Regions from separate parts of the Pseudomonas sp. MPR-R2A5 genome, predicted to be linked through region 1. Evidence: predicted binding sites of a transcription regulator. Region 1 holds the regulator's gene; each other region holds the start of a gene.
The links. The regulator FliA, encoded in region 1, starts transcription of late flagellar genes. The targets are predictions, from matches to a motif close to CTAAAGTTTNNNNNNNNNNNGCCGNTAA.

Region 2: AC1Q6I_RS16255 (flagellar protein MotY) is a predicted target of FliA. The motif match lies at 2,752-2,779, and genes of this name have one in related genera.
Region 3: flgM (flagellar biosynthesis anti-sigma factor FlgM) is a predicted target of FliA. The motif match lies at 2,076-2,103, and genes of this name have one in related genera.
Region 4: AC1Q6I_RS31790 (methyl-accepting chemotaxis protein) is a predicted target of FliA. The motif match lies at 3,012-3,039, and genes of this name have one in related genera.

The regions. Positions count from the first base shown of each region.
Region 1 covers NZ_JBXAFK010000043.1:63,745-68,768, reverse strand. Annotated here, with positions in the region: gene flhF (flagellar biosynthesis GTPase FlhF) at 1-672, shown strand, start outside; gene fleN (flagellar synthesis regulator FleN) at 778-1,611, shown strand; gene fliA (RNA polymerase sigma factor FliA) at 1,608-2,348, shown strand; gene AC1Q6I_RS25985 (chemotaxis response regulator CheY) at 2,516-2,890, shown strand; gene AC1Q6I_RS25980 (protein phosphatase CheZ) at 2,909-3,697, shown strand; gene AC1Q6I_RS25975 (chemotaxis protein CheA) at 3,709-5,024, shown strand, end outside.
Region 2 covers NZ_JBXAFK010000021.1:31,710-36,733, reverse strand. Annotated here, with positions in the region: gene AC1Q6I_RS16260 (argininosuccinate synthase) at 433-1,650, opposite strand; gene AC1Q6I_RS16255 (flagellar protein MotY) at 1,780-2,688, opposite strand; gene pyrC (dihydroorotase) at 2,845-3,891, shown strand; gene rnt (ribonuclease T) at 3,888-4,559, shown strand; gene AC1Q6I_RS16240 (peroxiredoxin) at 4,624-5,024, opposite strand, start outside.
Region 3 covers NZ_JBXAFK010000009.1:61,875-66,898, forward strand. Annotated here, with positions in the region: gene cheR (protein-glutamate O-methyltransferase CheR) at 1-177, opposite strand, end outside; gene AC1Q6I_RS09430 (chemotaxis protein CheV) at 221-1,153, opposite strand; gene flgA (flagellar basal body P-ring formation chaperone FlgA) at 1,235-1,999, shown strand; gene flgM (flagellar biosynthesis anti-sigma factor FlgM) at 2,143-2,466, shown strand; gene AC1Q6I_RS09445 (flagella synthesis protein FlgN) at 2,514-2,984, shown strand; gene AC1Q6I_RS09450 (flagellar brake protein) at 3,081-3,830, shown strand; gene AC1Q6I_RS09455 (MFS transporter) at 3,890-5,024, opposite strand, start outside.
Region 4 covers NZ_JBXAFK010000068.1:7,316-12,339, forward strand. Annotated here, with positions in the region: gene pdxR (MocR-like pyridoxine biosynthesis transcription factor PdxR) at 1-915, shown strand, start outside; gene AC1Q6I_RS31790 (methyl-accepting chemotaxis protein) at 936-2,912, opposite strand; gene AC1Q6I_RS31795 (LysR substrate-binding domain-containing protein) at 3,090-4,010, opposite strand; gene AC1Q6I_RS31800 (NorM family multidrug efflux MATE transporter) at 4,163-5,024, shown strand, end outside.

The DNA of each region.
Region 1 (5,024 bases):
GAAGAGGGCGGTGTGATCGCCATGGTCGGCCCTGCCGGCATGGGCAAGACCACCACCCTGGCCAAGCTGGCGGCCCGTTATGTGCTCAAATACGGCGCTTCGAATATCGCGCTGGTGAGCATGGACAGCTACCGTATCGGCGCCCAGGAGCAACTCAAGACCCTGGGCCGCATCCTCAATGTGTCGGTGACCCACGTCGACCCGGGCCAGTCGCTGGCCAACGCGCTCGACCCGTTGCTGCGCAAACGCGTGGTGCTGATCGACACCGCGGGGCTGCAAGCCAGCGACCCGGCCTTGCGCCTGCAACTGGAAAGCCTGGCCGGGCGTGGCATCAAGTCTAAAAATTACCTGGTGCTTGCAACCACCAGCCAAAAACAAGTTCTTACCGCTGCGTACCATAGCTACAAGCGCTGCGGGCTGGCCGGCTGCATCCTGACTAAGCTTGATGAAACGGCGAGTCTGGGCGAGGTGTTGAGCCTGGCCATCAGTCATGAACTACCGGTCGCCTACCTGACCGACGGGCCGCGGATCCCGGATGACCTGCATCTGCCGCGCCGTCATCAGTTGGTCAGCCGTGCCGTCAGCGTGCAAATGCAAGAAGAGCCTAGCGAGGAAGCGATGGCCGACATGTTCGCTGACCTCTACCACAACCCGGCAAAACGGGTGGGTTGAGTCAGTATGAACACCGTGAAATGTATCTACATCGATGGTCTGCAAGCGATTCACGCGGCCAAGCCATGTAGCCTGCGTCTAAGCAAGACAAGGTAAAGAAATAAAATGGGCAGCATGCATCCCGTACAGGTGATCGCGGTGACCGGCGGCAAAGGTGGCGTCGGGAAAACTAACGTGTCAGTGAATTTGTCCCTGGCGCTGGCAGAGCTTGGCCGTCGCGTCATGCTGCTGGATGCTGACCTGGGGCTGGCGAATGTCGACGTTCTGCTGGGACTGACGCCCAAACATACCCTCGCCGATGTGATCGAGGGCCGCTGTGAGCTGCGTGATGTGCTGCTCCAGGGCCCCGGTGGGATCCGTATCGTACCGGCCGCCTCGGGCACCCAGAGCATGGTGCACCTGAGCCCGGCGCAGCATGCCGGTCTGATCCAGGCGTTCAGCGATATCGGCGACAACCTCGACGTGCTGGTGATCGACACCGCCGCCGGGATCGGCGAGTCGGTGGTCAGCTTCGTGCGCGCCGCGCAGGAAGTGTTGCTGGTGGTCTGCGATGAACCCACCTCGATCACCGACGCCTATGCCCTGATCAAACTGCTTAACCGCGACTACGGCATGAACCGCTTCCGCGTGCTGGCCAACATGGCCCAAAGCCCGCAGGAAGGCCGCAACCTGTTCGCCAAGTTGACCAAGGTCACGGATCGCTTTCTCGATGTCGCCCTACAATACGTCGGCGCAGTTCCCTATGACGAGTGTGTGCGCAAGGCTGTGCAAAAGCAGCGTGCAGTCTACGAAGCGTTCCCTCGTTCGAAATGCGCCTTGGCGTTCAAGGCTATTGCTCAGAAGGTCGATACTTGGCCGTTGCCCGCCAACCCTCGGGGGCATCTGGAGTTTTTCGTCGAGCGATTGGTGCATCAGACGAGCGCAGGACCCGTGCTATGACAGCGACCGGCTACAACGCCTACAAGAAGTCCGCCCGTGACAGTCAGGGTGAGTTGATCGAGCGTTACGCGCCTTTGGTCAAACGCATCGCCTATCACTTGCTGGCACGCCTCCCCGCCAGTGTCCAGGTCGAAGACCTGATCCAGGCCGGCATGATCGGCCTTCTCGAAGTGTCGACCAAATACGACGCGAGCAAGGGCGCGAGTTTCGAGACGTATGCGGGTATCCGTATCCGTGGCGCGATGCTCGATGAGGTGCGCAAAGGCGATTGGGCGCCGCGTTCGGTACACCGCAATACGCGCATGGTCAGTGACGCAATTCGGTCAATTGAAGCAAAAACCGGTCGCGACGCTAAAGATCATGAAGTTGCGGCCGAACTCCAATTGAGTCTCGACGATTATTACGGGATTTTGAACGATACCTTGGGCAGCCGCCTGTTCAGTTTCGACGACCTGTTGCAGGACGGCGAACACGAAGGGTTGCACGAGGACGGCGCGAGTACGCATATGGAGCCGTCGCGTGACCTGGAGGATGAACGCTTCCAGGGCGCATTGGCCGACGCAATTGCCAATTTGCCGGAGCGTGAGCGACTGGTGTTGGCGCTGTACTACGACGAAGAGCTGAACCTCAAGGAAATCGGTGAGGTCCTGGGGGTCAGCGAATCGCGTGTCAGCCAGCTGCACAGCCAGTGCGCGGCCCGCTTGCGGGGGCGATTGGGAGAGTGGCGCGCGCGCTGACAGGCAGTGTGGGGACACTGCAGACGCAACCGCGAGGGCCTTGGCCGCCGCGGGGGCTAACCGTGGTGCCCTGGGCAGTCCTTTTTGTGTAACGCCTGTTGATTGAAATGGCGCGTCCAGGTGCTGGGCGCGTTTAAGACTGCTTGGAGGTCGAATTGGACAAGAACATGAAAATCCTCATCGTTGATGACTTCTCAACGATGCGGCGGATCATAAAAAACCTGTTGCGTGACCTTGGGTTCACAAACACGGTCGAGGCGGATGACGGCCTTACGGCGATTCCGATCCTCAACAGCGGGAGCATCGACTTTCTGGTAACCGATTGGAACATGCCGGGCATGACGGGTATCGACTTGTTGCGCCACGTGCGTGCCGACGAAAAACTGCGCAGTCTTCCCGTGCTGATGGTGACCGCCGAAGCCAAGCGTGAACAGATCATCGAAGCCGCCCAAGCCGGGGTTAACGGCTATGTGGTCAAACCATTCACTGCGCAGGCCTTGAAAGAGAAGATCGAAAAAATCTTCGAACGCATCCACGGCTAATGCTGCCACGGGGGAGCTATGGAGCAAAAAGAATCATCGCAGGCCGACTTTGAGTCGACCCTGAAAAAACATGCTCACCAGCTGGTCGACAGCCTTGAAAAAGGCCAGTTCGGCGATGCGGTGCAGTTAATCCATCAGCTCAACCAGACCCGTGACCGCGGCCTGTACCAGGAGGTGGGCAAGCTCACACGCGAGCTTCACAGTGCGATCGTCAATTTCCAGATTGACCCGCACATGCCTCAAGCCGAAGAGATTTCGCAGATCACCGACGCCACCGAACGCCTGTCCTATGTGGTCAGGCTGACTGAGGCAGCGGCCAACCGCACCATGGACCTGGTGGAAAACGCCACGCCCCTGGTCAACGGCATGGCCACGGAAGCCCAGGCGCTGAGCGTTGACTGGGGTCGTTTCATGCGCCGTGAAGTCGGCGCAGAAGAGTTTCGTGAGCTGGCCCGTCGGGTCGAAGGGTTCCTGTCACGCAGCGAGCAGGAAAACCGTACGGTTTCCAGCAACCTCAATGACATTCTGCTCGCCCAGGATTACCAGGACCTGACCGGTCAGGTGATCAAGCGTGTGACCCAGTTGGTCACCGAAGTGGAAAGCAACCTGCTCAAATTGGTACTCATGGCCGGCCAGGTCGACCGTTTCGCCGGCATCGAACATGACCGCGAAGCGATCCTCTCTGAAAAAGATCCACAAAAACATCTCGCCAAGGGTGAAGGTCCGCAGATTCATGCCGATAAACGTGAAGACGTTGTGTCAGGTCAGGATGACGTAGATGACCTGTTATCCAGTTTAGGCTTCTAAGGAGCACACCCATGAGCTTCGGCGCCGATGAAGAAATCCTTCAGGATTTCCTTGTAGAGGCCGGCGAAATTTTAGAGCAACTGTCCGAACAACTGGTCGAGCTGGAAAGCCGCCCGGATGATGCGAACCTGCTCAATGCAATTTTTCGCGGTTTTCATACTGTAAAAGGGGGCGCCGGCTTCCTCCAGCTCCATGAGCTGGTGGAGTGCTGCCACATCGCCGAAAACGTGTTCGACATCCTGCGCAAGGGTGAGCGTCACGTTGACTCGGAGTTAATGGATGTAATCCTCGAAGCGTTGGATGCGGTCAACGGCATGTTCAGCGAAGTGCGCGAACGTGCCCCGATCACCGCAGCCACCCCGGAACTGCTGGCCGCCCTGGCGCGCCTGGCAGAACCTGCCGACACCTCGGCCGCGCCGGTGGTGGAAGCGGCGCCAGAGCCGGTGGTCGAAGCCGAAGCGGATGTCACCGACAGCGAGTTCGAGCAGTTGCTCGACTCTCTCAATGCGGTCAAGGCCGAGGCTGAAGCACCGTCGGCCGTACCCGCACCCGCGGCCGCTGCGCCTGCCGAGCCGACCAGCGAAGACATTACCGACGCAGAGTTCGAATCCCTGCTCGACCAGTTGCATGGCAAAGGCCAGTTCGCGGCTGATGCCGTGGCCACTGCGGCTGCCCCGGAAACGCCGGCGGCAACGGCCAGTACCGATATCACCGACGACGAATTCGAAGCGTTGCTCGACCAGTTGCATGGCAAGGGCACCTTTGCCGCCGATGCCTTGCCGGAAGTCGCGGCCACTGGCGCGGCGCCGACGCCAGCTGCACCGGGCGCCGCTGCGGCCCCTGCTGACGACGGCTTGATCTCCGATCACGAATTCGAAGCCCTGCTCGACGAATTGCACGGAAAGGGCAAGTTCACCGAAGTGGCCCCGGCTGCTGCGGCGACTGCTACCCCCGTGGCCGCGAAACCGGCACCGGCCAAGGCCGCCGCGCCTGCTGCCGCCAAACCGGCGCCAGCCCCAGCGCCAGCCGCCGCGGCCGCCGCGCGTGCGCCTGCCGCTGCCGTAGCCGACAAGCCTGCCAGTGAAGCCGAAACCACCGTACGGGTCGATACCGCACGACTGGACGACATCATGAACATGGTCGGCGAACTGGTGCTGGTGCGTAACCGTCTGGTGCGCCTGGGCCTGAACAGCGGCGACGAAGCCATGCAAAAGGCTGTGTCGAACCTCGACGTGGTCACGGCTGACTTGCAGACCGCCGTGATGAAGACGCGGATGCAGCCGATCAAGAAAGTCTTCGGCCGCTTCCCACGCCTGGTTCGCGACCT
Region 2 (5,024 bases), on a different contig from region 1:
AGACCTTTCCGGGGGCACACATATTTTGAGTGAAATATCCAATACATAAGGGGGTGAAGGTAAACGTGGCGCACAGGAGTTTCAGGAAACGCCCCTTGTTTGTCGCCTTCACGCGTACGAGCTGGCAAAAAAAGCCTGACTCTTTCAGTTCCATTTAACATATCTACTTACACCCTAATTTTCCTACAGAACTTTCTGCGTCTTACAACTGCCCCGCACTTTTATGAGTGAATTTTCTGTAAGACATAGTTCCTGATCAGGTGTAAATAATTCATTCATACCTTTAAAAACAGCTACGCCCGCAAACTCAACTTTTTAAGCGCTTAAAATTCCGCATTAAACACTGCTTAAACATATGGAGTTCCCACCTTTTTCAAGGCAAAAAAAATGGCCCCTTGAAAAAGGGGCCATCTTTCACACCATCTTAAAGACTCAGAACAACTTGCGACCCTTGTTGGCCGCAATGCGCATGCGCAGTGCGTTCAACTTGATGAAGCCTGCCGCGTCCGCCTGGTTGTAGGCGCCGCCATCTTCTTCGAAGGTGGCGATATTGGCGTCGAACAGCGATTCATCAGACTTACGACCAGTAACGATCACATTGCCCTTGTACAGCTTCAGACGTACAACGCCGTTCACGTGGACCTGGGAAGCATCGATCATCTGTTGCAGCATCAGGCGCTCAGGGCTCCACCAGTAGCCGGTGTAGATCAGGCTGGCGTACTTGGGCATCAGCTCGTCTTTGAGGTGAGCCACTTCGCGATCCAGGGTGATGGATTCGATGGCGCGGTGAGCGCGCAGCATGATGGTGCCACCCGGGGTTTCATAGCAGCCACGGGACTTCATGCCCACGTAGCGGTTCTCGACGATGTCGAGACGGCCGATACCGTGCGCGCCACCGATACGGTTCAAGGTCGCCAGCACGGTGGCCGGGGTCATTTCGACACCGTCCAGCGCGACGATATCGCCGTTGCGGTAGGTCAGTTCCAGGTATTGCGGCTTGTCGGGAGCGTTCTCCGGGGAGACGGTCCATTTCCACATGTCTTCTTCGTGCTCGGTCCAGGTGTCTTCCAGCACGCCGCCTTCATAGGAGATGTGCAGCAGGTTGGCATCCATCGAGTACGGGGATTTCTTCTTGCCATGACGCTCGATCGGGATTGCGTGCTTTTCAGCGTAATCCATCAGCTTTTCACGGGACAGCAGGTCCCACTCACGCCAAGGAGCAATCACTTTCACACCAGGCTTCAGCGCGTAGGCGCCCAATTCGAAGCGTACCTGGTCGTTGCCCTTGCCGGTGGCACCATGGGAAATGGCGTCAGCGCCGGTTTCGTTGGCGATTTCGATCAAGCGCTTGGCGATCAGCGGGCGTGCGATGGAAGTACCCAGCAGGTACTCACCTTCGTAGACGGTGTTGGCGCGAAACATCGGGAAAACGAAATCGCGGACGAACTCTTCGCGCAGGTCGTCAATGTAGATCTCTTTCACGCCCATGGCTTGCGCCTTGGCACGTGCAGGTTCGACCTCTTCGCCCTGACCCAGGTCAGCGGTGAAGGTCACCACTTCACAGTTATAAGTATCCTGCAGCCACTTGAGGATCACCGAAGTGTCCAGGCCGCCGGAATACGCGAGAACGACCTTGTTTACGTCGGCCATGCCATCACTCCACGGGGTTTTACGGAAAGGCGTCGATTCTACCGACCAAAACCGTGAATTTACAGGGGCGCGACAGCAAATGAAGATAAAGCGACAGATTATGTCGACCGAGCGACCGATGGTCGCACCTTATGACGTGGCAGCAGGGTTGCTGGGGGCCTTGGCCTGGGGCGCCGTTTTGTCCGGAACGGCAACGCGCTCGAGCTGAATGTTCACGCGGCGGTTACGGGCGCGGTTGGCGGCGTTGGTATTAGGCGCCAGGGGGTAGCTTTCGCCATGGAAGCGCATCGTGATCTGCGACTCCTGGATACCATTGGCCTTGAAGTAGTCCATCACCGCCAGGGCACGCCGGCGCGACACATCGCGGTTGGTCAGGCGATTGCCGCTGTTGTCGGAGTGGCCGTTCAACTCGATATGGTTCACCGTCGGGTCGGCTTTCATGAACGCGAGAATCACCGCCAGCTTGCGCTTGGCCGCAGCATCCAGTTCGATGCCACCACCGGGGAAGCCGATTTCGGTCTGTTTGACCTGATCGTAATTCATCGGTAACAGCTTGGCGGTGCACAGTTGATAGTCGTTATAGGCCTTGTTGAATTTCACCGGTAACAGGCGAATTTCCGAATAGCCGCCCTCGCGGGCGTAATGCCGCACGGTCGGGCTGCGCCCCTCGAGCAAACCGGTGAACAGGCGCCCGGCCTGGGCCTGGGAACTGTTGAACAGAACATCGCCACTGCCCGCGTGCACGGCGCCGAGGTTGATATCGCCCCGGCCCGGTTGCCAGGGCGCAGCGGCCGCCAGCAACGTGGCCGAGCCCGCGCCCAACGCGCCGCTGTAGGCTTTCAAACGGAACGTGGCCTGCTCGCCGGCCCGGCGCACGAACTCACCCGAGCCGAAATCGGTGATCGGCTGGGTCAGGCGGCACTCGAATTGGTCGCCTTCCACCTTCCACTCAATATTTTCCAGACGTGTCTGGAACGTGAGGGCCATCGCAGGCAGGCTGGCGAACACACTGAGCAGGGCTAGATAATGCTGGCGCACGGGAGGCTCCACTGGTTTCTACAACACTTCAAAGCGTCATACATCGTTAAGGCATACCCAGGGATATCGGTCGCATCCTGCAAAACTTGATAGCGAGTGCCTGCAAGAGTCTTTTCCGGTAGCATTCCCACCAGATTGACCCGCCTGGAATCCCCAATGTCCGACCGCCTGACCCTGCTGCGTCCCGACGACTGGCATATTCATCTTCGCGATGGTGCTGCGTTGCCCCAAACCGTGGCCGATGTAGCGCGTACGTTTGGCCGCGCCATCATCATGCCTAACCTGGTACCTCCGGTGCGCAATGCCGAGCAAGCCGACGCCTATCGCCAGCGTATCCTCGCTGCGCGGCCGGCCGGCAGCCGCTTCGAACCGCTGATGGTGCTCTACCTGACCGACCGCACCCAGCCCGACGAAATTCGTGAGGCCAAGGCCTGCGGTTTCGTGCACGCCGCCAAGCTGTACCCGGCGGGCGCAACCACCAACTCCGACTCAGGCGTGACCAGCATCGATAAGATCCTGCCCGCCATCGAAGCCATGGCTGAAGTTGGCATGCCGCTGTTGATCCACGGTGAAGTCACCCGTGGCGACGTCGACGTGTTCGATCGCGAGAAGATCTTCATCGACGAGCACATGCGCCGCGTGGTCGAGCTGTTCCCCACGCTCAAGGTGGTGTTCGAACACATCACCACGGCGGATGCCGTGCAGTTCGTCACCGAGGCCTCGGTCAACGTGGGCGCGACCATCACTGCGCATCACCTGCTCTACAACCGCAACCACATGCTGGTGGGCGGGATTCGGCCGCACTTCTATTGCCTGCCGATTCTCAAGCGCAATACCCACCAGGTGGCCTTGCTGGACGCCGCCACCAGCGGCAACCCGAAGTTCTTCCTCGGTACCGACTCGGCTCCCCATGCCCAGCACGCCAAGGAAGCCGCATGCGGTTGTGCCGGGTGCTACACCGCGTATGCCGCCATCGAGCTGTATGCCGAAGCGTTCGAACAGCGCAATGCCCTGGACAAGCTCGAAGGCTTCGCCAGCCTCAACGGTCCACGTTTCTATGGCCTGCCGGCGAATACCGATCGCATTACCCTGGTCCGTGAAGACTGGACCGCCCCTGCCAGCCTGCCGTTTGGCGAGCTGACTGTTATCCCGCTGCGCGCCGGTGAAACACTGCGCTGGCGCCTGCTGGAGGAAAGCAAGTGAGTGAAGACCATTACGACGACGAACACGAGCATAGCGGGGGCGGCTCCCGTCACCCGATGGCCGAGCGGTTTCGCGGCTATCTGCCGGTTGTCATCGACGTAGAAACCGGGGGCTTCAACTGCGCCACCGATGCCCTGCTGGAAATCGCGGCCACCACCATTGGCATGGATGAACAGGGCTTCGTGTTCCCGGAACACACGCATTTCTTCCGGGTTGAACCGTTCGAAGGCGCCAATATCGAAGCCGCGGCCCTGGAGTTCACCGGGATCAAGCTTGATCACCCATTGCGCATGGCAGTCAGTGAAGAAGCGGCGCTGACCGATATCTTTCGTGGCGTGCGCAAGGCATTGAAGGCCAATGGCTGCAAACGCGCGATCCTGGTGGGTCACAACAGCAGCTTCGACCTGGGCTTCCTCAACGCCGCAGTGGCGCGCCTGGACATGAAGCGCAACCCGTTCCACCCGTTCTCCAGCTTTGACACGGCGACCCTGGCCGGCCTGGCCTATGGCCAGACCGTCTTGGCCAAAGCCTGCCAGGCGGCCGGTATCGACTTTGACGGACGCGAAGCCCATTCGGCCCGCTACGACACTGAAAAGACCGCCGAACTGTTCTGCGGTATCGTCAACCGTTGGAAACAGATGGGTGGCTGGGAAGACTTCAGCGACTGAGTTCATCGCCCGCGCATAAAAAAACCGGCCCTCTCAGGCCGGTTTTTTTTACCCGGAATCTGGCTTACAGCTTGCCAGCGTTCTCGGTCAGGTAAGCCGCAACACCTTCAGGCGAAGCGTTCATGCCCTTATCGCCTTTTTTCCAGTTGGCAGGGCAGACTTCGCCGTGTTCTTCGTGGAATTGCAGGGCGTCGACCAGACGGATCAGCTCTTCCATGTTACGGCCCAGCGGCAGGTCGTTGATGATCTGCGAGCGCACAACGCCCTTGTCATCGATCAGGAACGCGCCACGGAAAGCCACGCCGCCTTCGGACTCAACGTCGTAGGCCTTGGCGATGTCGTGCTTCATGTCGGCAGCCATGGTGTATTGGACTTTGCCGATGCCGCCATCATTGATGGCAGTGTTACGCCAGGCGTTGTGGGTGAAATGGGAGTCGATGGAAACGGCGACCACTTCAACATTGC
Region 3 (5,024 bases), on a different contig from region 1:
GCGCGGCTGGCTCTGGATCCGCTGGACCAACTCACCCAGGGACTTGATGCCCTGCTGTTCCATCAGCTTGTTGAGACGGCTGGATACCAGGTATTGCTTGTTTTCACCAAGCAATATGCCACAGGCTTTTTCCAGGAAGACCCGGAACTGTTCGAAATCCAAATTACCCGTAGACAAAGATACCGCCTCTTAAATCGTGTGACCGCCAGGGAAAAAGCCCCTAGCCGTGATCTGCTGCCTTGATCCGGTCGACTACCCGGGATGCCAGGTCATCAGGGCGGAATTTGGCCAGAAAGTCGTCGGCACCGACCTTCTTGACCATCGCCTGATTGAATACGCCCGACAACGAAGTATGCAGGATGATATGCAATTTTTGCATGCGTGGATCGTTACGTATCTCAGCCGTGAGGGTGTAGCCGTCCATTTCCGGCATCTCGATGTCGGAGATCATCATCAAGAATTCTTCTTCAGGCTTCTTGCCTTCATCGACCAGCTTGCGCAGGTAATCCAACGCCTGGCGACCATCATTGAGCGCCACCACGTCCACGCCGACGGTTTGCAGGCAACGGGTCACCTGCTTACGCGCCACCGAAGAATCGTCCACCGTCAGTACGCGCAAGGAAATCGCCTTGTGCGCGGTATCGGCGTCCACCACACCGACCGAAATCGATTCAGAGGTGGGCGCCACTTCGGCGAGGATTTTCTCCACGTCGATAATTTCTACAAGCTGGTTGTCCACCCGCGTCACTGCCGTGAGGTAGTGATCGCGACCGGTGCCCTTGGGTGGCGGATGAATTTCTTCCCAGTTCATGTTGACGATGCGTTCCACCGAGCGCACCAGGAAACCCTGGGTCTTGGTGTTGTATTCGGTAATGATCACAAACGGGTTCTCGCGATCCTGCAGACCGGACGACCCTGTCGCCAAGGCCAGGTCAAGAATCGGGATGGTCGCGCCACGGATGTTGGCCACGCCACACACCACCGGACTGGACTTGGGCATGATCGTCAGCTTGGGGCACTGCAGCACTTCCCGCACTTTGAACACATTGATGCCGTATAGCTGCTTGCCGTCCAGACGAAACAGCAACAACTCCAGGCGATTCTGCCCTACCAGCTGTGTGCGCTGGTTTACTGAATCCATTACACCTGCCATGCCCAGACTCCTACGCTAAAACCTTCGGGGGTACGACGCGTACCCAATACTAAACGGCACGAGCTTTGCTATTTATTGGCTATGGACATTAAAACGACAGTTTCCCGACGCCTTCGCCTCCCACGCAGCCGCAGATTGCTCTGCGTCTCGATGGCGTTGCTTGCCTTGAGCCTGGGAACCACGGCCCGCGCAGATAACGTCACCTTGCCTGATCTACTTATCGGCGTCACTCAAGGCTTTCTTGAGTTCACTGTAGAAGATTATCTGGCGACCACCCAGACACCTGGGCGCTATGAAATCCAGGTCAACCAGCTAGACCCGCGCTTGCGCATGCCAATGTGCGACAAGGAATTGACAGCGTCCCTGGAAAGCCCCGCACAGCCTATCGGCCGTGTGACGGTGAAGGTTCGCTGCGAGGGCGCCGCGCCCTGGACCGTGTTTGTGCCAGCGCAGGTCAAGTTGTTCCGCGATGTCGTGGTGGTGGTAAGACCGTTGAAACGCACTGGCATCATCGGTTTCGAGGACGTGGCCTTGCGTGAACGCGACATCAGTTTGATCAACCAGGGCTATCTGACGTCGGTCGATCAGGCCATCGGGCAGAAACTTACCCGACCAATGGTCACCGATCAGGTCATTACCCTGGTCCATCTGGAGCAGGCCGAGGTGGTTCGCAAGGGTGACCAGGTGGTAATTTCCGCGAGCAGCGGCGGCTTGAATGTGAAAATGCCGGGTGAAGCGCTGTCCAACGGAGGCATGAGTGAGCAGATACGTGTCAAGAACCTCAACTCCAATCGTGTCATCAAGGCACGGGTGACAGCCCCCGGACAAGTCGAGGTTGCTTTATAGATCACTGGAATAGGACGCCAGCTTTTCCTACACTGTGTGCCAGATGTTGCGCGTGCAGGTTTATTGTCAATCGAGCCTAAAGTTTGTCCGGGTATGGCCGAAAACATGGCAAGCGTCCAAATACCCAGAGGTTTTTAATTATCATGGTCATCGATTTCAGTCGTTTGAATAACTCCCCGGCATTGCCAGGCACTACGCGCACCAGCGGCACCAAGGACAGCGTAGAAGCCAAGGCCCAGCCTCTGCCTGCCAAGACAGAACAGGCCAGCGCCAGCCAAAGCGGGGAATCCGTACACCTGAGCAATGAGGCTCAACAGTTGCAGAAGGTCACTGACTCGCTGCGCGACCAACCTGTGGTCAATAAAGCCCGCGTGGCCGAATTGAAACAGGCTATCGCCGATGGCAGCTATAAAGTCGACAGCAACCGTGTAGCCAGCAAGCTGCTTAACTTCGAAGCCGAGCGCTAGGCAAAGGCCTGCGCAGGGCTTTTGGACGCTTAAAACCAAGGCCAGCCATGCACCACGACGAAACCTTGCTTCAACTGATCATTGATGATCTGGCGCCGACGCAACAATTGCTCGAGCTGCTGAAAGAAGAGACCCTGGCCCTCTACGGCCGGGATATGCCGCTGCTGGAAGATATCCTGGCGCGCAAACAGTCGCTGATTGTCCTGCTGGAACAGCATGGCAAGAAGCGCAGCCAGATTCTCACCAGCCTGGGCCTGCCGGCCGATCACGACGGCCTCGCCCAACTGGCCAGCCACTCCTCGGTCGGCGATCAACTGCTGGCCCAAAGCAAAGAACTCAACCAATTGCTCAGCCAGTGCCAGGAAGTCAACCTGCTCAACGGCCAGTCGATCCAGCTTCAGCAAGCTACGACCGCCAACCAGCTGCGTATACTCCACGGCGGTGAGCCACCGGCGCTGTACAACGCCCAAGGCTCTACCTCACGCTTGGTCAAACCAAGCACCCGCAGCCAAGCCTGACGCCCGTTTTCGGCACAGCCTATCCAAGGCCCGCCACATACTGGCAAAATGCCGGTTCTTGCGTGTAGTCGTATTTTGTCTGGAGATGGAAGAACCGTGTTCAACGCCCTTAATGCGGAAGATGCTCCGCAGCCACCCAAGGTGCTCACCACGCCTCTGGAAATCGCCGGCACCTTGCGAATGCTGCAAGAAAGCCATGATCCGCTGATCATCACCTTCCACGAACGCAGCCAGCGCTTCCAGAGCTACCTGGTCGATGTCGATCGGGACAGCAAGACCCTGGCCCTGGACGAAATGATCCCGCGTGATGGCGAACGCCACCTTGAGAATGGCGAACCCTTCCGCATCGAAGGCTTTCACGACGGCGTACGCGTCGCCTGGGAAAGCAATGGCACCCTGACCATCAGCGAAAAAGATGGCCATCGCATCTACACCGGCGCCATGCCGGGCGAGGTGGTCTACCACCAGCGCCGCAATGCCTTCCGCGCGGCACTGAAGCTGGCCCAACTGGTCAATATCGAGCTGGGCGGCGAGAAACTCAAGGCCCCGGTCAGCGGCAAGCTGCTGGATATTTCCGCCACCGGCTGCAAATTGCGCTTCGAAGGCGATATCTCCGAACGCCTGCAGTTGGGCCAGGTCTACGATCGCTTTATCGCTGCCCTGCCGTTCGGCAGCATGACCACCTCCGTCGAACTGCGTTACCTGCATTTCGAAGAGAAGATCAACACCACCTTCGCGGGCGTGCGCTTCCACAACATGAGCGGCCTGGTACAGCGCCAGGTCGAACGATTTGTGTATCAACTGCAACGCGAAGCGCGACGCTTCGACAAGGACGACGACTTCTAAGTGTGAAGATCGCGACAAAAAAACGGGCAGACCCTTTCAGGATCTGCCCGTTTTTGCTTTCAGGGGCGTGCCCTGCTCAGGTCATGGGGGTGCTCATCCGGACCTATAGGTTCTGGCGGTCCTTCGAAAGGCGGCTCATCTGTCGGTGGTACCGAGTCGACTTCAGGCTCAGGCTCAGGCTCAGCAGCAGCTGTCTGCATCTGCTCTTGCACCACTTGCTCATCGACCCGCGGGTCAAGTGCAGCCACCAGCGGCGAACTGGACATGCTGTCAGGCATGGCCACGTGCTGCAGGGGCGCATCATCGACCTGATGCAGGTTGGTCACGGCTTTAGGACGGATACGCCACACCAGGATCAGCGCACACAGGCTGAAAAACGCGTACAGCATCTGACTGCCAAATAGTTTCATCACTACGCCAGCCAGCAACGGCCCGATACTGGCGCCGACCCCGTAGGTCACCAGCAGCATGGCTGTCAGCGATACCCGCCGATCACCTTCAACGTGATCGTTGGAAAACGCCACCGCCAGCGGGTACAGACAGAACTGCACCAACGAACACAGGAACCCGGCCACGAACAGCACCTCCAACGGCACCTTGCTCAGGATGGCCAACGGTAATGCCGCAACCGCCAGACACAGGGCGAAGCAGCGAATCAACAACGCACGATCATAGCGATCTGACAGCCAGCCCAACGGCCACTGCACCACCAAACCGGCAAAAATGCAGCTACCCATGAACAGACCCACCTGCTCGGTAGTCAGCCCCTGCTGGGACGCATACAGCGGCGCCAAGCCGTAGAACGAGCCAACGATCAGCCCCGCCCCCAGCACCGTACTCAACGACTGCGGTACCCGCTTGATAAAGAAGCGCGGCTCCATCGGCGCCGGATGCAGCGGCGCCGGGTGAATACGCCGGGTCATGGCCACGGGTACCAGGCACAGGGCAAAGCACAGCGCCACCAGCATCAATAGCTCAAGGCCCAGCTGGGGATGCATCACCAGGATCAGTTGGCCCAACACCAGGCCCAGGTAGGACGCGATCATATAGCCACTGAACACCACGCCACGCTGCCTGGCGTCCGCCTGCTCGTTAAGCCAGCTTTCGATAACCATGTACTGGCACATCATCCCCAAGCCCACGATGACCCGCAGCACGATCCAGGCCGGCAGCCAGTCGATCAGGCCATGGCCC
Region 4 (5,024 bases), on a different contig from region 1:
GGCGCCCAGTGTTCGCCCGACCAGATCCTGGTGCTGAGCAGCACGCGCCAGGCGCTTTTTCTATGCGCGCAGTTGCTGGTGGACGTCGGCCAGCCGATCCTGCTGGAAAACCCGGGCTACTACGGCGCCAGGAAGGCTTTTGAAACCGCCGAGGCCAAGGTCGTGCCCATCGATGTCGATGAATCGGGCATCCGCACCGACCTGCTGCACGCCGACCGCAGCGGCGCCCACTGCGTGTATGTCACGCCCTCCCATCAATACCCGACCGGCGCCACGCTGACACTGGAACGGCGGCTTGAGCTGATCAACTGGGCGGCGGAAAAAGGCAAATGGGTCATCGAAGATGACTACGACAGCGAGTTCCACTACGACGGCAAACCCACGGCCTGTGTACAGGGCTTGGACAAGTACCAGCGCACGCTTTACCTCGGTACCTTCAGCAAGACCCTCTTCCCCGGGCTGCGCATGGGCTACATGGTGCTGCCCCCTGCGCTGGTCAAAGCCTTCACCTATGCTCGCAGCATGATGGACGGCCACACGCCTCAACTCCTGCAATTGACCCTGGCGCGTTTTATGGAGGACGGTCATTACAACGCCCATGTGCGCGCAATGCGCAAACTCTACGCCGGGCGCCAAACCGTCATGCTCGATGCCATCGGCAAGCATCTGGACGGCGTGGTCACGGCATGCCGCCCCCAAGGCGGGCTGCAAATTCCCTGCGTGCTCCATGAGGGTTGGTCGGAAGAAAAAACCATCCACAAGGCCGCCAGCGCGGGTGTGCAACTGTCCGGCCTGAGTCGGCTATACGCCGGCACCGCACAGAAACAGGGCTGGCTATTGGGCTACTCGTCCTTGACCGCCCATGAAATCGAAATCGCCATGCTGCGCCTGGCTAACGCGCTCAAGACCCGCTAGACACACGCCCTGGGCCGCCTTCAACGAAAACGATCCACCTCGTGCCGCAAGCTTGCCGCCAGCGTCTCCAGTTCCTTGGCGGTAATGGCCAGGTTGGACACCACCTCACGCTGCTCGCTGTTGGCCAGCGCAATGCTCTGCAAGTTGCTGCTCAGCAAGGTCGCCGTGCTGCTCTGTTCCTGGGTGGCGGTGGTGATCGCAGCAAACTGCTGACCGGCCGAGCGGCTTTGCTCGTCGATCCGCGCCAGCGCCGAAGCCACGTCGGCATTACGCGCCAGGCCTTCCTGCATCAGTGCATTGCCGTGTTCCATGGTGCTGATGGCGTTGCCGGTTTCCTGCTGGATGCTCTGGATCATCCCGGAAATTTCGTCGGTCGCCTGGCGGGTGCGCGACGCCAGGTTGCGCACTTCATCGGCCACCACCGCAAAGCCACGGCCTTGTTCACCGGCGCGGGCGGCTTCGATGGCGGCGTTCAGTGCCAGGAGGTTGGTCTGTTCGGCAATCGCGGTGATCACCCCGACGATGCCGCCAATTTCCTGGGAGCGCTGGCCCAGGGTGTTGATGACGGTGGCAGTGCTGTTCAGCGCGGTCGCGATATGCTCCAGGGACGACGACGCCTCTTGCATGGACGTGCGCCCGATACGGGTCTGCTGGGCATTTTCCTGGGCCAGGCGTTCGGTATTGCCCATGTTGTCAGCGATATTCAGTGAGGTGGCGCTGAACTCTTCGACCGCGCCGGCCATGCTGGTGATCTCGCCAGACTGCTGCTCCATGCCTTCATAGGCGCCGCCGGATAACCCGGACAGTGCCTGGGCACGGCCGTTGACCTCTTCAGCCGCCTTGCGGATATGCGAAACCATGGTCGACAGCGCTTCCCCCATCTGGTTGAAGCTGCGTGCCAGTTGGCCGATCTCGTCATGGCTGGACACATTGAGGCGTACGCTCAAGTCACCCGCGCCCAGGGCTTCGGCCTGGCGTACCAGGTCACTCAAGGGGGCCAGCTTGCTGCGCAACAACCAGACCGTTGCCCCCACCGCCAGCAGCATCGCCAGCACACTGCCGATCACCAGGCGAATACCGACGCCCCAGGTCACCGAGCGAATCTCGGCCTTGGGCATGCTCGCAACCACCGACCACGGGCCGCCCTCGAACGGCACCGAGACACTGTAGAAATCTTCGTTCTTGTCGCTCCAGAAGCGGCCCTTGCCTGGGGTCTTGGCCAGGTCCAGCATCACCGGAACCGCTTGATCCAGCGCCTGCACGCCTGCGGGTGGCACCAGCCAGCGTTTCTGTTCATCCAACAGGGCCAGTGAACCGGTCTGGCCGATGCGGAAGCGCTTGAGGTTGTCGAACTGCGCGTTCTGCGCGTCGGTGTAGTCGAAGCCGACAAACAACACCGCGATAACTTTGCCAGCCGCGTCACGCACGGGCGTGTACTGGGTCATGTAGGAACGTTCGAACAACACGGCGCGGCCGACATAACTCTGCCCCGCGAGCAGGCGCTGATAGGCCGGGTGCTGGTGGTCCAGGGCCGTACCGATGGCGCGGCTGCCATCCTGTTTGGTCAGGGAGGTGCTGATGCGGATAAAGTCTTCGCCGCTGCGCACAAACACGGTGGCCACGCCGCCGGAGGTGTCCTTGAATTCATCGACCTCATCGAAATCATTGTTCAACAGGTCACTGCCCAGGTAGAGGGCCGGGGTCTGTACGCCAGCCACAGCCATCTGCTGATCACCGTGCACGCTCAAACCCGCGCCGAAACGCTTTTCAAACAGCCCGCTCAAACGCTGAGTGCTCTCGCGCAAGGTGCTGTGGAAGGTATTGAGTTGGTCGGCAAGCAAGCGCGCCTCGCTGGCCAAGTGCTCCTCGCGGGTGGCGAGGTTGGCGGAGTCAAGGGAACGCAAGGCGAAAACAGTGCTGCCGCTGATAACGACAGCCAGAATCACGGCTAATGCGAGACCTAACTGGGAAGCGATCCGGGCACGAGGTTGAGACATGACAGCTCCTGGCCGAGGCCAGGATCATCCTGATCTCATAGCGCTGCTCGGCGAATTATCTGGTGGGTAACGTTGGTGCACGATAGTTCCAACACCCCTACTTCGGCGGGCTTGGGCAATACTTGAGCTATTCACAGGGGTATCACGCAAACGGTTGCGAGAAAGCGCTGAAGCGATTCAATCGAGACGCTCGACTGCCGGCAGCACCATCGCCTGCACTTCGCCCTGCAGAAACTCCGCCAGCCGACGCAAGCGCTCGCCACCCGGGCGGGTTTTCGGCCACACCAGGTAGTAACTTTCACCACTGGCGACAGCCGTTGGCCACGGCAGGCTCAGCCTTCCCTGGGCGACGTCCTCGGCCACCATCAGTAAATCGCCCATGGACACCCCGTAGCCGCGCGCAGCGGCGATCATGCCCAGCTCCAGGGTATCGAACACCTGCCCACCCTTGAGCGACACCTGGGAAGCCAGGCCCATGCGCTCCAGCCAACTGCGCCAGTCCCGACGGTCGGGCGTGGGGTGCAGCAACTCGGCGGTGGCCAGGCGGCTCACGTCCCAGGGACCGTCACTCAACAGGTTCGGCGCACCCACCGGAATCAATAACTCCGGGAACAGGTAGCTGGCCTCCCAATCCGCCGGAAAATGCCCATCGCTCAACAACACCGCGCAATCGAATGGCTCCTGATTGAAGTCCACTTCATCCACGCTCATCCATGCGCTGGTCAGTTGCACCTCGTTGCCCGGCTGCAAATGCCGGAAGCGACTCAGGCGCGCCAGCAGCCAGCGCATGGTCAAGGTGGACGGCGCTTTCATACGCAGGATGTCGTCTTCGGCATTGAGGGTATGACAGGCCCGTTCCAGCGCGGCAAATCCCTCGCGCACGCCAGGCAACAGCAGGCGCGCGGCTTCGGTGAGCTGCAGGTTACGGCCGCTGCGCTGGAACAGGCGGCAGGCGAAGTGCTCTTCCAGGGTGCGGATGTGCCGGCTCACTGCGCTTTGCGTAATCGACAGTTCTTCAGCGGCGCGGGTGAAGGAGTTGTGCCGCGATGCGGCTTCAAAGGCCCGCAAGGCATACAGCGGAGGAAGACGACGAGACATAGGGAAAGCTCCGACAGCGCAATGGGCAAACCCTACCAGAATCAATCAGGCATGAGTTTTAATCATGCAAACGATCGCTTTTATCCCTTTGTGCAATGGGCTGAGAGCGCCGAGAATCAACCCCTCCCCAATTCTCTGACTTTCTGAGCGTGATGATCATGCGGCATCCGGCACGTACCGAACTCTGGGCCATTCTGCGGTTGTCAGGGCCGTTGATTGCTTCCCAGTTGGCGCACATGCTGATGGTGCTGACCGACACCCTGATGATGGCGCGCCTGAGCCCTGAAGCCCTGGCCGGCGGCGGCCTCGGCGCGGCGACGTATTCGTTCGTAGCGATTTTTTGCATCGGCGTGATTGCCGCCGTGGGCACCCTGGTTGCCATCCGCCACGGCGCGGGCGATATCGAAGGCGCCACGCGCCTGACCCAGGCCGGGCTATGGCTCGCGTGGCTGATGGCGCTGGTGGCGGCCTTGCTGCTGTGGAACCTCAAGCCGGTGCTGTTGATGTTCGGCCAAACCGAAACCAACGTGCACTCGGCGGGGCAATTCCTGACGATCCTACCGTTCGCCCTGCCCGGCTACCTGAGTTTCATGGCCCTGCGCGGTTTTACCAGCGCCATCGGCAAGGCCACACCGGTCATGGTGATCAGCCTCGGCGGCACGGTGGTCAACTACTTGCTCAACCATGCCTTGATCGAAGGCATGTTCGGCTTGCCGAAACTTGGCTTGATGGGCATCGGCCTGGTCACGGCGATCGTCGCCAACAGCATGGCACTGGCGCTGATGTGGTACATCCGCAGCAACCGGGCGTATGCGGCCTACCCGCTAAGCAGCGGCCTGCTGCGTCTCAACACTCAATACCTGCGCGAGTTGTGGCGCCTGGGCCTGCCGATTGGCGGTACTTATGCAGTGGAAGTCGGGCTGTTTGCCTTCGCCGCACTGTGCATGGGCACCATGGGCAGTACGCAATTGGCGGCGCATCAGATTGCCCTGCAGATAGTTTCGGTGGCATTCA